Regions from separate parts of the Streptomyces sp. NPDC097595 genome, predicted to be linked through region 2. Evidence: riboswitches for the same ligand, from Rfam matches in the RefSeq annotation. Region 2 holds a riboswitch; each other region holds the start of a gene.

Region 1 (4,794 bases), on a different contig from region 2:
CGGCGGCTATGTCCCGGTCGGGGCGACGCTCGGCAAGGACTGGATCTTCAAGCGGGTCTACTCCTCGATGGACCGGGTCCTCGTCCACTCCGCGAGCTTCGGGTCCAACGCCCAGGCCATGGCGGCGGGGCTCGCGGTGCTGTCGGTGATGGAGGACGAGGAGACCGTCGCGCACGCGCGCCGCACCGGCGACCTGCTCCGTGAGCGGCTGTCCGCGCTCGTCGGGCGCTACGAGCTGCTGCACGAGGTGCGGGGGCGCGGGCTGATGATCGGCATCGAGTTCGGCCGCCCCACCTCGCTGAAGTTGCGCAGCCGCTGGACCATGCTTCAGGCGGCCCGCAAGGGGCTCTTCGCGCAGATGGTCGTCGTGCCGCTGCTCCAGAAGCACCGCATCCTGACCCAGGTCTCCGGCGACCACCTCGAAGTGATCAAGCTGATCCCGCCGCTGGTCATCGATGACGCGGACGTCGACCGCTTCGTGGAGGCGTTCACCGCCGTCATGGACGACGCGCACAGCGGCGGGGGACTGATGTGGGACTTCGGACGGACCCTGGTGAAGCAGGCCGTCGCCAACCGCTGAGGCGTTTTGCCCCTGAGGCAAGAAATTTGCCTCAGGGGAAATTCTTGGGCCCAATGGAGGTATGAACCCTCCGGACGACCTGGCGGCCGGTGAGCTGCCCGGTGTCGCGCCACGCCTGCGCGATCTGCGCCGAGGCCGTGGTCTCACCCTGGAGACCGCGGCCCAGCGGGCCGGGCTCTCGCCCGCCCACCTCTCCCGGCTCGAAACGGGCCGGCGCCAGCCCTCGCTGCCGATGCTGCTCCAGCTGGCCAGGATCTACGGTACGACGGTCTCCGAGCTGCTCGGCGAGATGCCCCCGGAACGTGACGCGATCGTCCGCGGCCGCCCGTTCGAGGGCCCGGCCGCCGACGGCTGGCTGTACCAGCAGGCCGGCGGCTCCGGCCGGGCGATGCAGGCGCTGCGCGTCCGCGTCCCGTACGGCGCCCAGGGCGACCTGGTCCGCGTCCACCCCGGCGAGGAGTGGCTGTACGTCCTGAGCGGCCGCCTCCGGGTGACGCTCGGCGAGACGGTCCACGACCTCGCGCCCGGGGACGGCGCGCACTTCGACTCGCTCACCCCGCACCGGATCGCCGCCCCCGAACCCGAGGGCGCCGAGCTGCTCTTCGTCCACACCCTGCTGCAGAGCCCCGCCGCCGACCTGTGCCTCGGTGGCCAGGTCCACCGTCGCTGAGAGGCCCGTCATGTCCGATTCAGAGCACTACGACCCGCTCACCCCGGCCCCGCGTCCCGGCGCCGACACCCAGGAGAAGAAGATGCCGCGCGGACTCGTCATCCGCCTCTTCGCCTATCTCGTGGTCGGGCATGTCATCGCCGCGTTCCTGTACCTGCTCTTCGCGGTCGGCATGCACAACCAGTAGGGGGAGCCGGCTCAGCTCTCGTCGAGGAGGCGTTCGCGCAGCTGCTCACGGGTGGCGGGCGTGAGCTTCAGCCCGTCGGCGAGATAGCGGTCGGTGCCGCCCCAGGTCTCGTCGATGGCGGCGAAGGCCGCGGCGAGGTAGTCGGGCTGGGCGCCGAAGAGCGGGTTGAGCAGCTCCAGCACCTCCGGGGACAACCCGGCGGCCGAGGTGTCGCTGCGCCGGATGCGGTAGCGGCGGTGCGCGTCGTTCGACTTGAGGTAGTCGGCCTCGATGGTCTCGCGTCCGACGCCCACCGCCAGCAGCGTCACCGCGATGGAGAGCCCGGCCCGGTCCTTGCCGGCCGCGCAGTGCATCAGGGCGGGCACGCTGTCCTCGGCCAGGGCGTGCAGCACCCGGCTGTGCTCGGCGGTGCGCTCCAGGATGATCGAGCGGTACGAGGCGACCATGCGGCGGGTCCCCTTGCCGTCGGCCAGGATCGAGCGCAGCTCCGCGATGTTGCCGTCGCGCACCATCCGCCAGAACTCCGCGCCGTCCGCCGGGTCGCTGAGCGGGATGCTCACATTCCGTACGCCGGGCAGCTCGATGTCCAGGCCGTCCAGCTTGTGGTCCGCCGTGTTGCGGAAGTCGAAGACCGTGTGCAGGCCGAGCCCGCCGAGGAACGTCGCGTCCTCGGCCGTGGCGTGTGCCAGGTGGCCGCTGCGGTAGAGCCTGCCGTGCCGGACTTGGCGGCCGTCGGTGGTGGGCAGGCCGCCCACGTCGCGGAAGTTGCGGACGCCGGTGAGTACGGGCTCCGCCGGCGGGGTCTGCGGCAGCTGCTGCGTCACGGTCACTCCTGGAGGCTCTGCCCCGGCGCGTGTCGCCGACGGGCCCACGACCGCGACGATACGACATCGGTTCCTGGGGCAATCATCTCGGCCGCCCGCTCCCCGTCGACGCGGAGGACGACCGCGACATGTCCGTATTGATGGGATATGCCCAACCTGCCCCGGTTGTGCGGGAGATGATCACCCGCTCGTGAGCGGGATCATATCCGTGACGGTGTGTGGTGACGGCCCGGCTGGGTAGTCCCCGCGCCGCGCGGAAAGCCAAGATCCGTAATCCACGGAGTGTGACCGGAATTCCGCACCGCAATTCCGGTGCGGAATCCGGTGCCGAACACGTGGCTTGTTTCCGCCGTCCCGGCTCGCTTACGTTCCATGCCATCCGGATGGAACGCCCAATCCTGCCGCCGTCCGGAATTCGCATCCACTTCACCGTGTGGCAGGAGCGGGGGAACCAGGTAAGCCGCCGACCGGGACGACCGGACGGCTAGGGGTGAAGTCGCGCCAGGCGCGGCCGGGCATCTCCAGCCCGAACCCGACAGCTCACCTCGCAGGCGCCGGAGAGGAAATTCTTCATGCCCAATTCGGGTAAGCACCGCCGTCCCAAGTCCAGCACCATCGCCCGTGGCGTCGTCGCCGCGAGCGCCGGCGGAGCCGTCATCGCGCTTCCGCTGCTCGGCGCCACCGGTGCCCACGCCGCGGAGCAGTCCGCCCCGGCCACGTCGAAGTCGGTCGCCGCGCACACCGCCCCGGCCAAGCCCGCGAAGAGCGCCGGCACCACCACGTACTCGGTCGTCTCCGGCGACTACCTGTCGAAGATCGCGGCCCAGCACCACCTCAAGGGCGGCTGGCACAAGCTGTACCAGGACAACCGCGAGGCCGTCGGCGAGAACCCGAGCCTGATCTTCCCGGGCATGAAGCTCACCCTCGGCGCCAAGGCGGCCCCCGCCGCCGCGACCCCGTCCAAGGCCCCCGCCAAGACGGCGGAGAAGACCGAGGCGAAGGCCGCACCCAAGGCCGAGACGAAGGTCGAGACCAAGACCGAGGCGCAGACCGAGGCCCCGGCCTCCCAGGACAACGCCTCCGGCTACGTCCACCCGGTCCCCGGCAACCACACCACCGCCTACCGCGCCTCCGGTGCCAGCTGGTCCAGCGGCAGCCACACCGGCATCGACTTCCCCGTCTCCACCGGCACCAGCGTGAAGGCCATCACCTCCGGCACCGTCGTCACCGCCGGCTGGGGCGGCGCCTACGGCAACCAGGTCGTCATCAAGCACGCCGACGGCCACTACTCCCAGTACGGCCACATGTCCTCGCTCTCCGTCTCGGCGGGCCAGACCGTGACCGTGGGCCAGCAGGTCGGCCTCTCCGGCGCCACCGGCAACGCCACCGGCCCGCACCTCCACTTCGAGATCCGCACCGGCCCGGAGTACGGCTCGGACATCGACCCGATCGCCTACCTGGCGTCGCACGGGATCAACGTCTGATCCAGGCAGTACCGGCCCGGTGATCCGGGCCCCTGAACGACACAGAGGGACGGCGCACGGCGGTGCGCCGTCCCTCTGCTTATTCCCCCTTTACCGAAAACTGACCGGGTGGTTTATCTCACCACCCGTCAACCCCTTATTACGGTCGCGTAGGTCACATTCCGGGGTGCAGGATATGCGGTTGTGGCAGACGATTCGAACAACCTCCAGCAGGGCGCCGTCGACCGACAGGGCGCCATCGGGTCGTACGCGGCGATTGGCGACAGCTTCACCGAGGGAGTCGGCGACCCCGGCCCGGACGGAAGGTTCGTCGGCTGGGCCGACCGGCTCGCGGTACTCCTCGCGGACCGGCTCCCGGAGCCCGGCCCGGCGACCGGGGACTTCCGGTACGCCAATCTCGCCGTACGAGGACGCCTCCTCGACCAGATAGTCGAGGAGCAGGTGCCCCGCGCCAAGGAACTCGCCCCCGATCTGGTGAGCTTCTGCGCCGGCGGCAACGACATCATCCGGCCGGGCACCGACCCGGACGACGTGGCCGAACGCTTCGAGCGGGCGGTCGCCGACCTCACGCGTTCGGTCGGCACCGTCATGGTCACCACCGGCTTCGACACCCGCGGCGTCCCCGTGCTGCGCCATCTGCGCGGCAAGATCGCCACCTACACCGCTCATGTCCGGGCCATCGCCGACCGCTACGACTGCCCGGTCCTCGACCTGTGGTCGCTGCGCTCCGTGCAGGACCGGCGCGCCTGGGACGGCGACCGGCTCCACCTGTCGCCCGAGGGACACACCCGGGTCGCGCTCCGCGCCGCCCAGGTCCTCGGCCTCGACGTGCCGGCCGACCCGGACCAGCCGTGGCCGCCGCAGCCGCCGCGCGGCACGCTGGAGATCCGCCGCGACGACATCCACTGGGCGCGCGAATACCTGGTCCCGTGGATCGGACGGCGGCTGCGCGGCGAGTCCTCCGGGGACCACGTCGAGCCGAAGCGGCCGGACCTGCTGCCGCTCTGACCGGCCCCCTCCGCTGTCCTCAGTCGCCCCGTGACCGCGTC
Region 2 (4,794 bases):
CGTCTGGACCCAACTGGCCGAGCTCATGAAGGACAAGGACCAGCCGTGGGCGAGGGTAGCCGAGTGCCTCAGCAGCCCGCAGGGGGACAAGGAGAAGTACGAGAAGCGGGTACGCGTTCTCGCCGACGACATCGCGGTGCGAGAGGACCTCATCCACCGGCAGGTGCCCGCATACCTGGCAGCCGGCATCGATCCCCTTGTGCTCAAGGCCGGGCTCAAGGCGATGGAGCAGGAGCTGGAGGAGTGCAGAAGGCAGAAGGAAATCGCCGGGCAATGGCTGCGGGCACAAGCCGATCACCAGTGGCAGGCGGGGAAACTTGCCGCCCTCGCGAGCAACGCGAGCGAGGGTCTCGACAGCATGACGCCGGACGAGCGCAAGGAGCTGTGCGACTTCCTCAACGTCCGTGTCACACCTCGGGCGATGGGTAAGGCGGGTAGGTCCGGCATCAGGTGCGAGGTCAGGGCGTGGCATCACGAGACGGGGACGTTGGTACCTCCCGACCCGACGGGTGAGGAGTGGGAAGCGGTTATGGCGATATTGCGCCGGTTCCTCCCCGAGAAGTCGAAAAAGCACTTCATCTCGAAGTACGACATTCGGGTCCAGTTCTCCGGCATGCTCCACAGGTTGCGGAGCGGCTTGTCGTGGGTCGAGATGCCGCTTATCTGGGGGCCGATCAACCCCATGAGAGAGCGCCAGCTCTTCTGGTGGAAGCGGGGAGCCTGGCCGGAGATCATGGCAGTTCTGGGAGCGGACCGCCGGGGTGTGGAGGCGTACTGGCATTCAGTGCTGCCGCAGCTCACCGTCACCGTTCAACCGCGTGAAGGACTGCCGGGGCAGGTGCGCAGTGACGCTCTCGATGCCGGTACAGCGCTGTGAGGCGGCAGGTCCGGCGCTTCTCCGAGGCTGTGGAAGGGGCATGCGCGGGCGGCTGAAAGTGACACTCCGTCAAGTCTGTGACTTTCGCGTGATCTCTACTGCATCGACTTGTGACTCACGTTCGAGTTTCGCTAGGTTCACCGTTCGACTCACCAGTCGCTTGTCAGTCACACGGAAGGCATCTCCCATGGGCTCCGCGAACGGCAGACACCGCCGCCCTCGTCAGGCACCCGCCATCGTGGTCGCCGCAGGCGTCACCGGCTCGGCCATCGCCATCCCGCTGCTCGGCGCCGCGAGCGCGCACGCCGCGGACACCGCGACCTGGGACCGGGTGGCCGACTGCGAGAGCGGCGGGATGTGGAGCGCCGACCTCGGCAACGGCTCCTACGGCGGTCTCCAGTTCACGCCGGAGCTGTGGAAGGCGTACGGCGGTGAGGCGTACGCGGAGCGCGCCGACCTCGCCAGCCGCTCGCAGCAGATCGCGGTGGCCGAGCGGGTCCTGGCCGCCAAGGGCCCGAAGGCGTGGCCCAGCTGTGCGGTGATCTCCGGGCTCACCAAGGCCGCGGGCAAGGCGGACGTGGACCCGGGTGACACGGGCGCGGACGAGCCCACCCGGGGTGCGGACTCGGGCCTCGACGCCGGTCTCGGCGCCGACCCGGTGGACGACGCGTCCTCGGGCTCGGCGGCCACCCCCTCGGACGAGGCGTCCGGCGGCGCGACCACGGACAAGAAGGCCGGTAAGAGCTCCGGCAAGCACGCGGGCAAGAGCGCCGAGGGCGACGCCACCGCCTCCCCGTCCGCCGACCCCTCGGGCGCCCCGTCCGCCGACCCGACCGCCTCGGCAGACCCGTCCACCACGCCCTCGGCCGACCCCTCCGCGGACCCCTCCGGGGGCGCGACGGACGACGCGCGGGCGAAGGGCGGCAAGCACCGGGGCACCCCGGCCGCCGAGGACACCGCCGGGACGGCCGACGGGCGCGACGCGGGCCGGCACGCCTCGCGGGGTGACGGCGACGCACGCGACAGCGCCACGCGGCCGGCTGACGGCACGTACACCGTGCGGCCGGGTGACAACCTCTGGGCGATCGCCGACGCGCAGGACCTGCCCGGCGGCTGGCCCGGGCTGTACGAGGCGAACAAGGCCGAGGTGGGCTCCGACCCGGACCTCATCCTGCCCGGTCAGAACCTCGATCTGGGCCTGGGCGACCCGGCCCAGGACAAGGTCGCCGAGAGCGCCGGATGAGCCGTTAGAGCCCCTTGTGCTTTGGGTGGTTTAAGAGGCCCATGTCCCACTTTTGACCGAGTGAGACATGGGTCTCTTTGTGTGAACTCACGCCCCTTGTCCGGGAGGTCCCGCCGCATCCGTTCCGACCTGCACAAATGAGGGTTCATCGGATGCTCTTACGGGATGATTATCCGGTATGTCCTTCTTTGAATATGACCGGTGGGTGTGATTACGGTCAGAACCGCTCGCACCGCGGGCCCCGTCGACCGTCACGCCGAATCCTGCCGTCGGTCGAAGGGAACAGACGCGCAAGCGCCGTAGGCAGGAGCGGGGGACCCAGGTAGGCGCTGGGCCCGGACGTCGGGAGACGTATCGGGGCCGGCTAGGGGTGAAGTCGCGCCAGGAGCGCGGCCGGGCAACTCACTTGGCCCGAACCCGACAGCTCACCTCGCAGGCGTCGGTGAGGAGAAGACTCGATGCTGCTCAACCGCAAGGGCAACAAGCACCGCCGCCCCTCCAAGGCCGTCCGCGTCGCGACGCTCGCCGGTGTCGCCGGTGCCGCCGTCGCCGTGCCGCTGATGGGCGCGACCAACGCCTCCGCCGCCTCCGTCTCCACGTGGGACGCCGTCGCCCAGTGCGAGTCCGGTGGCAACTGGTCGATCAACACCGGCAACGGCTACTACGGCGGCCTGCAGTTCTCGCAGTCCAGCTGGGCCGCCGCCGGCGGTACGCAGTACGCGCCCCGCGCCGACCTGGCCACCAAGGCCCAGCAGATCGCCACCGCCGAGAAGCTCCTCGACCTCCAGGGCCCGGGCGCCTGGTCCTGCGCCGGTGCCGGCAACCTGACCAACGACGGTGTCGACCCGGGCGTCGACACCGGCTCCGGTGCCGCGAAGCAGGAGGCCGCCCCCAAGCAGGAGGCCGCCCCGAAGAAGGCCGAGCGCACCGAGGCCCCGGCCACCAACCGCTCCGACCGCGCGGACGCCCCGAAGAAGACGGTCACCACGCCCACCGGCAAGAAGGTCGCCAAGGGTGACGGCGAGTACAAGGTCGTCGCCGGTGACACGCTGAGCAAGATCGCCGCCGACCACCACGTCAAGGGTGGCTGGGCGAAGCTGTTCAAGCTGAACAAGGACATCGTCCAGGACGCCGACCTGATCTACCCGGGTCAGCAGCTCCACCTGACGAAGTAACGAAGCAACCGCGATCCCTCCTCGCTGATCGCTCAGGCCGCCCCGGCCCGGCACGCACTCTCCCCCCGTGTGTGCCGGGCCGGGGCACGCCGCATCAAGGGCGTCCGCACCTCGTGGACCGTTCAACTGTTGTAGTTACTGGCCAGTAAATATTTGGCGTTATACACCGGTATGCCCGTCCTTGGGTCCTTTTTCGTCCCAGGGGACGGGCGGTCGGCCGACGCAGACGGCCGGGCCGGTTAGGCTCTTGTCGCAAGGCCAAAGTGACCCTGCACAACCAGCGTCATATCCCAGAAGGAGATGCCTCGTGCCGTCCATCGACGTCGTCGTAGCCCGGGAAATCCTCGACTCCCGGGGCAACCCCACGGTCGAGGTCGAGGTCGGCCTCGACGACGGCAGCACCGGTCGTGCTGCTGTTCCGTCCGGCGCCTCCACCGGCGCGTTCGAGGCCATTGAGCTTCGCGACGGCGACCCCAACCGCTACCAGGGCAAGGGCGTCGAGAAGGCCGTCCTGGCCGTGATCGAGCAGATCGGCCCGGAGCTCGTCGGCTACGACGCCACCGAGCAGCGCCTCATCGACCAGGCGATGTTCGACCTGGACGCCACGGAGAACAAGGGCTCGCTCGGCGCCAACGCCATCCTCGGCGTCTCCCTCGCCGTCGCCCACGCCGCCTCCGAGGCCAGCGACCTCCCGCTGTTCCGCTACCTCGGCGGCCCGAACGCGCACCTGCTGCCCGTTCCGATGATGAACATCCTGAACGGCGGCTCGCACGCCGACTCCAACGTGGACATCCAGGAGTTCATGATCGCGCCCATCGGCGCCGAGTCCTTCTCCGAGGCCCTGCGCTGGGGCGCCGAGGTCTACCACACGCTGAAGAAGGTCCTCAAGACCAAGGGCCTGTCCACCGGCCTCGGCGACGAGGGCGGCTTCGCGCCGAACCTGGAGTCCAACCGCGCCGCCCTCGACCTCATCCTTGAGGCCATCAAGGAGGCCGGTTACGCCCCGGGCAAGGACATCGCGCTCGCGCTCGACGTCGCCGCCTCGGAGTTCTACAAGGACGGCAAGTACGAGTTCGAGGGCAAGTCCCGCTCGGCCGCCGAGATGACCGAGTACTACGAGGAGCTCGTCTCCGCGTACCCGCTGGTCTCCATCGAGGACCCGCTGTACGAGGACGACTGGGCCGGCTGGAAGATCATCACCGACAAGCTGGGCGCCAAGGTCCAGATCGTCGGCGACGACCTCTTCGTCACCAACCCGGAGCGCCTGGCCCGCGGCATCGAGGAGGGCTCCGCCAACGCCCTGCTCGTCAAGGTCAACCAGATCGGTTCGCTGACCGAGACCCTGGACGCCGTCGAGCTCGCCCAGCGCAACGGCTTCAAGTGCATGATGTCGCACCGCTCCGGCGAGACCGAGGACGTCACCATCGCCGACCTCGCCGTCGCCGTGAACTGCGGTCAGATCAAGACCGGCGCCCCGGCCCGCTCGGACCGCGTCGCCA
Region 3 (4,794 bases), on a different contig from region 2:
GTTCACGGCGGCGCAGTACCGGCACGTACAGGGAGCCGAAGGGGAAGGGCAGCCCGGCCATCAGCTGCGGGAAGCGCCGCATGGCGTCCTCGGCGTCGGTGAGATACACCGGGCTGCCGGTGCGGAACGCCTCGGCGACCGGGAACGGCCGGTTCACGTGCATCCGCCACCAGGGGCGGAGCAGGGGGACGGGGAATCCGGCGAGGACGGCCAGCCGGAGCAGGCCGGGGGTGCGCGAGGGGAGGTAGATCCCGCCGGCCCGGCCGCCGACCGCCTCGACGGCGTGTACGACGGACTGGGCGAGCACCAGGGACAGGTCGTCCGGTGCCCGGCCGTCCTCCGGTCCTGCGGGCGGTCCGCCGCTCGGGCCGAACGGCAGCCGCCCGGCCGCGCCGTGCCAGGTCACACAGCCAGCATGCTCCCGGGCGGCCGGTGCGGCACGTCGGAGGCGCCCCCCGGGCCCGCACGGCCGGCGGGGCGCGGCGCGACACGCGGGAGCGGTGGACACCACGGCTGTGGCGTCCACCGCTCCCGCACGGTCCGGGCCAGCGATTACCGGCCCTGGTCCGGCCTGTCACCGAACTGGTCATTGGCCTTCTGCTGGGCCGAGTCGACCTGGCCGCTGTACTTGCCGCCGGTCTTCTTGTCGACGTAGTCGCCGCCCTTCTCGACTCCCTGGCGGGCCTGGTCCGGATGCCCCTTGATCATGTCCTTGATCTTGTCGAGCATGCCCATGACTGACCTCCTAGAGACGCTGACCGTTCCAGCATCCGCGCCTTGCCGTGCCCTCGCATTCCGGGGCCGGGGCCACCGTGGGCGGCAGGGCACGCGAAAGGGGCGGGAAGAAGCGCTTCCGCTTCTTCCCGCCCCTGCTCACGACCCTGCCCCGAGCGCGGGGCCGGTGTGGATCAGTACGCGCCGAAGACGTTGTCCATCGAGCCGTACGTGGCGGCGGCGTAGTTGCACGCGGCCGTGATGTTGGCGACCGGGTCGTAGAGGTCCATCGACGTACCGGGCACGTGGTACGCGTCGAAGGTGGGCTGGATCACCTGGAGCAGCCCCTTGGAGGGGGTGCCGTTGACGGCGTTGATGTCCCAGTTGTTGATCGCCATCGGGTTGCCCGAGGACTCGCGCATGATGTTGCGGTAGATGCCGTCGTAGCTGCCGGGGATGCCATGCTGCGCCATGATCGCCAGGGATTCCTTGATCCAGCCGTCGAGGTCGTCGGTGTACGTGACGGACGCCTGGGTCTCGGCGGGCTTCTCGGCGGCGACCGGGACGACGGTGCGCTCGGAGCGGTCGGCGCGGTCGGCGCTCTCCGTCCGGGGGGCGGTGTCGCCGTTCTTCTCGGCGGTCTCCGCCTTGAATGCGCTCTTCTTCGCGGCCTTGGGGGCGGCGGCCTCGGACTTGGCGCCGATGGTGAGCTTCAGGCCCGGGTGAATGAGGTCGGGGTTGCCGCCGACGGCACCGCGGTTGTCCTTGTACAGCCGCTCCCAGCCGCCGCTGAGGGAATGCCCCTGGGCGATCTTGTAAAGCGAATCGCCGGACACCACGGAATAGGTGGTGGGCGCGGCCTTGCGCACGGCAATTTCCTTGCCGGCGACGGAAGTCGGGGCCGCGGCCTTTTCGGCGACGACGGTCTTGGCGGGGGCGGCGGAGGCCGATCCGGCCGAGATCAGGGGGAGCGCGAGAACGGCTCCGCCCGCGCTGACGGCGATGAAACCGCGGGTCAGGGACGCGGACTTGGCACGACGGTGCTTACCCGTGAGGGTCATGGCGTATTTCCTCTCCGTCGCCTACGAGGTGAGCTGTCGGGTTCGGACTGGAGATGTCCGGTCGCACATGGCGACTTCACCCCTAGCCGCTCCGGATTCCGGACCGGCGGCAAACCTGGGTCCCCCGCTCCTGCCGTACGTGAGTGGTCGGGTTCCCGGACGGCGGCAGGATTCGGCGTTCCATCCGGATTGATGACGGGACCGTAAGCGAGAAACGACAGCCGGAACAAGCCCGGAATTGCTGATCACAATTGTTTTGCAAGATCAATCAAAGGAAATGCTCATGATCGCCCGAGTCGGGGGAAGTCAAATTTCTTGGCACGACTGGGAACCGGGAGATCGGATTGCGCGTCAGAAACGGCTGACGTGACGCTGCCCACTGTGGGCGTAATAGAAGCATTAGTCCGTTTTGAGTGTGTCTGGCACCATCAAAACCGCCCTGATCGCCCGTAATTGACTTTTTGCTCAAGTAGGTGCAAAAAGGGCATCCGGCGACCCGGGAACGGCCAGGATCGCGGGTTCCGACCCCCTCGCTCGCGTGATCACTCTATGGTTAGGCTTACCTAAGTGTTGCCGCCCCTCGTTCACCGTCACAGGGAGACCCCAAGACCATGGCGCCGCATTCCGCCCCTTCTTCCCGTCCTTCCGTCGCCCCGGCCGACCAGGAACTCACCGGGCGGCTCGCCCTCGTGACGGGAGCCGGACGCGGCATAGGAGAGGCGGTCGTGCGGGCGCTCGTCGCGCGCGGCTGCCGGGTCCTGGCGACCGACGCGGCCCCGGAGGGCGTCGACGCCCTCGCCCGGGAGCACGAAGGGAGCGTCGTGGCCCGGGCGCTGGACGTCACGGACGCGGCCGCCGTCGAGGCCCTGGTCGCGGAGGCGGAGGACACGCTCGGCGCTCTCGACATCGCGGTCAACGTGGCCGGGATACTGCGCTGTTCACCCGTCACCGAGCTGACCGACGAGGACTGGCGGGCGACGTTCGCCGTCAACACGGACGGGGTCTTCCACGTCTCGCGGTCCGTGGCGCGCCGGATGGCGGAGCGGGGCGCGGGCAGCATCGTCACCGTCGCGTCCAACGCCGCCGGCATCCCCCGTACGACCATGGCGGCGTACGCCGCGTCGAAGGCCGCCTCCGTCATGTTCACCAAGTGCCTCGGCCTGGAACTGGCCCCCCGGGGCGTCCGCTGCAACACGGTCTCGCCCGGCTCCACGCTCACCGACATGCAGCGCGGGATGTGGCCGGCCGGTGAGGCGCACGACGACGGGCCCGCCGCGCAGCGCGTCATAGCCGGGGACCTGGCGAGCTACCGCACGGGCATCCCGCTCGGCCGCATCGCCGAACCGGCCGACATCGCCGAGGCGGTCGCCTTCCTCGTGTCCGACCGGGCCCGCCACATCACCCTGCACGACCTGTACGTCGACGGCGGCGCCACCCTGCGCGCCTGACCCGTCCGACCGGCGCCCTCACAACGGCCATCCCCCTGGAGACCTGGAACGATGACTGCCTCACCGTACGAAGACGCCCCGACCTGGCCCGCGGAGTTCGCCGCCCGCTACCGCGCGGCCGGGCACTGGCGCGGCGAGACCTTCACCGGCATGCTGCGCGAACGGGCCGAGGCCCACGGCGACCGCGTCGCGCTGATCGACCCCGCGCCCGGGCGCCGCGCCTGGACGTACCGGGAGCTGGACGAGCGCGCGGCCCGGCTGGCGGCCGGCTTCCGGGCGCGCGGGATAGCCAAGGGCGACCGGGTAGTCGTCCAGCTGCCCAACATCGCCGAGTTCGCCGAGGTCGTCTTCGCCCTCTTCCGGATCGGCGCACTCCCCGTATACGCGCTGCCCGCCCACCGCGAGACGGAGATCGGCTACTTCTGCTCCTTCGCCGAGGCCGTCGCCTACGTCATCCCGGACCAGCACGCCGGATTCGACTACCGCGCGCTCGCCACCGCCGTACGGGACCGGGCGCCCGGCCTGAAGCATGTGTTCGTCGTCGGCGACCCGGGCGAGCACACCGCCCTGTCCGATGTGCCGTGCGACGCGGCCGGGGAGCCCGAGGACGGGCCCGAACCGCACGACCTGGCCTTCCTCCAGCTGTCCGGCGGCACCACGGGGGTGCCGAAGCTCATCCCCCGTACGCACGACGACTACATCTACTCGCTGCGCGGCTCCAACGAGATCTGCGGCGTCGACGCGGACACCCGCTTCCTCGTGATCCTGCCCGCCGCGCACAACTTCCCGATGAGCTCACCCGGTTGGCTCGGCACGCTGTACGCGGGCGGCACCGTGGTCCTCTGCCCGCGCCCCGACCCGGCCACGGCGTTCCCGGTGATCGAGCGGGAGCGCGTCACCATGACGGGCATGGTGCCACCGCTCGCCCTGGTGTGGACGGACGCGGCCGCTGCGGCGGAGCAGGACCTGTCGAGCCTGGAGCTGATCCTGGTCGGCGGCGCCAAATACAGTGAGACGGCCGCCCGGCGCCTCGAACCGGCGCTCGGCTGCCGGCTGATGCAGGTCTTCGGCATGGCCGAGGGCCTCGTCAACTACACGCGCCTGGACGACGACTACGAGACCGTCGTCTCCACCCAGGGCCGGCCGATCTCCGAGGACGACGAGATCCGCATCGTGGACGACGCCGGACAGGACGTCCCGGACGGGCGGTTCGGCCATCTGCTGACCCGGGGCCCGTACACGATCCGGGGCTACTGGCGCGCCCCCGAGCACAACAGGACCGCGTTCACCGAGGACGGGTTCTACCGCACGGGCGACATCGTGCGCCGCACCCCGTCCGGCCATCTCGTCGTGGAGGGGCGGGCGAAGGACCAGATCAACCGGGGCGGCGAGAAGGTCGCGCCGGAGGAGATCGAGAACATCATCCTGGCCCACCCGTCGGTGCACGACGTCTCGGTGGTCGGGGTGGCCGACCCGTATCTCGGTGAACGCACCCTGGCGTACGTGATCCTGCGCGAGGGCGCCGAACCGCCCGGGGCGCTCGCCGTGAAGCGGCATGTGCGCGAACGCGG

The links. Region 2 has a riboswitch for cyclic di-AMP ahead of ACIQZN_RS30095 (transglycosylase family protein). Riboswitches for the same ligand answer to the same signal wherever they lie in the genome.
Region 1: it holds a riboswitch for cyclic di-AMP, as region 2 does, so the genes downstream of both, ACIQZN_RS01005 (peptidoglycan DD-metalloendopeptidase family protein) here and ACIQZN_RS30095 (transglycosylase family protein) in region 2, are expected to answer to the same signal.
Region 3: it holds a riboswitch for cyclic di-AMP, as region 2 does, so the genes downstream of both, ACIQZN_RS14010 (transglycosylase SLT domain-containing protein) here and ACIQZN_RS30095 (transglycosylase family protein) in region 2, are expected to answer to the same signal.

What each region holds. Positions count from the first base shown of each region.
Region 1 is NZ_JBIWCN010000001.1:226,289-231,082, forward strand. It holds gene ACIQZN_RS00985 (aspartate aminotransferase family protein) at 1-580, shown strand, start outside; gene ACIQZN_RS00990 (helix-turn-helix domain-containing protein) at 642-1,250, shown strand; gene ACIQZN_RS00995 (DUF6126 family protein) at 1,261-1,437, shown strand; gene ACIQZN_RS01000 (tyrosine-protein phosphatase) at 1,449-2,261, opposite strand; cyclic di-AMP (ydaO/yuaA leader) riboswitch at 2,674-2,830, shown strand; gene ACIQZN_RS01005 (peptidoglycan DD-metalloendopeptidase family protein) at 2,834-3,745, shown strand; gene ACIQZN_RS01010 (SGNH/GDSL hydrolase family protein) at 3,929-4,753, shown strand; gene ACIQZN_RS01015 (STM4011 family radical SAM protein) at 4,773-4,794, opposite strand, start outside.
Region 2 is NZ_JBIWCN010000024.1:33,900-38,693, forward strand. It holds gene ACIQZN_RS30085 (recombinase family protein) at 1-877, shown strand, start outside; gene ACIQZN_RS30090 (transglycosylase family protein) at 1,065-2,120, shown strand; cyclic di-AMP (ydaO/yuaA leader) riboswitch at 2,406-2,574, shown strand; gene ACIQZN_RS30095 (transglycosylase family protein) at 2,579-3,295, shown strand; gene eno (phosphopyruvate hydratase) at 3,603-4,794, shown strand, end outside.
Region 3 is NZ_JBIWCN010000007.1:244,335-249,128, reverse strand. It holds gene ACIQZN_RS14020 (SpoIIE family protein phosphatase) at 1-406, opposite strand, end outside; gene ACIQZN_RS14015 (Rv0909 family putative TA system antitoxin) at 553-735, opposite strand; gene ACIQZN_RS14010 (transglycosylase SLT domain-containing protein) at 909-1,775, opposite strand; cyclic di-AMP (ydaO/yuaA leader) riboswitch at 1,779-1,963, opposite strand; gene ACIQZN_RS14005 (2,3-dihydro-2,3-dihydroxybenzoate dehydrogenase) at 2,387-3,223, shown strand; gene ACIQZN_RS14000 ((2,3-dihydroxybenzoyl)adenylate synthase) at 3,275-4,794, shown strand, end outside.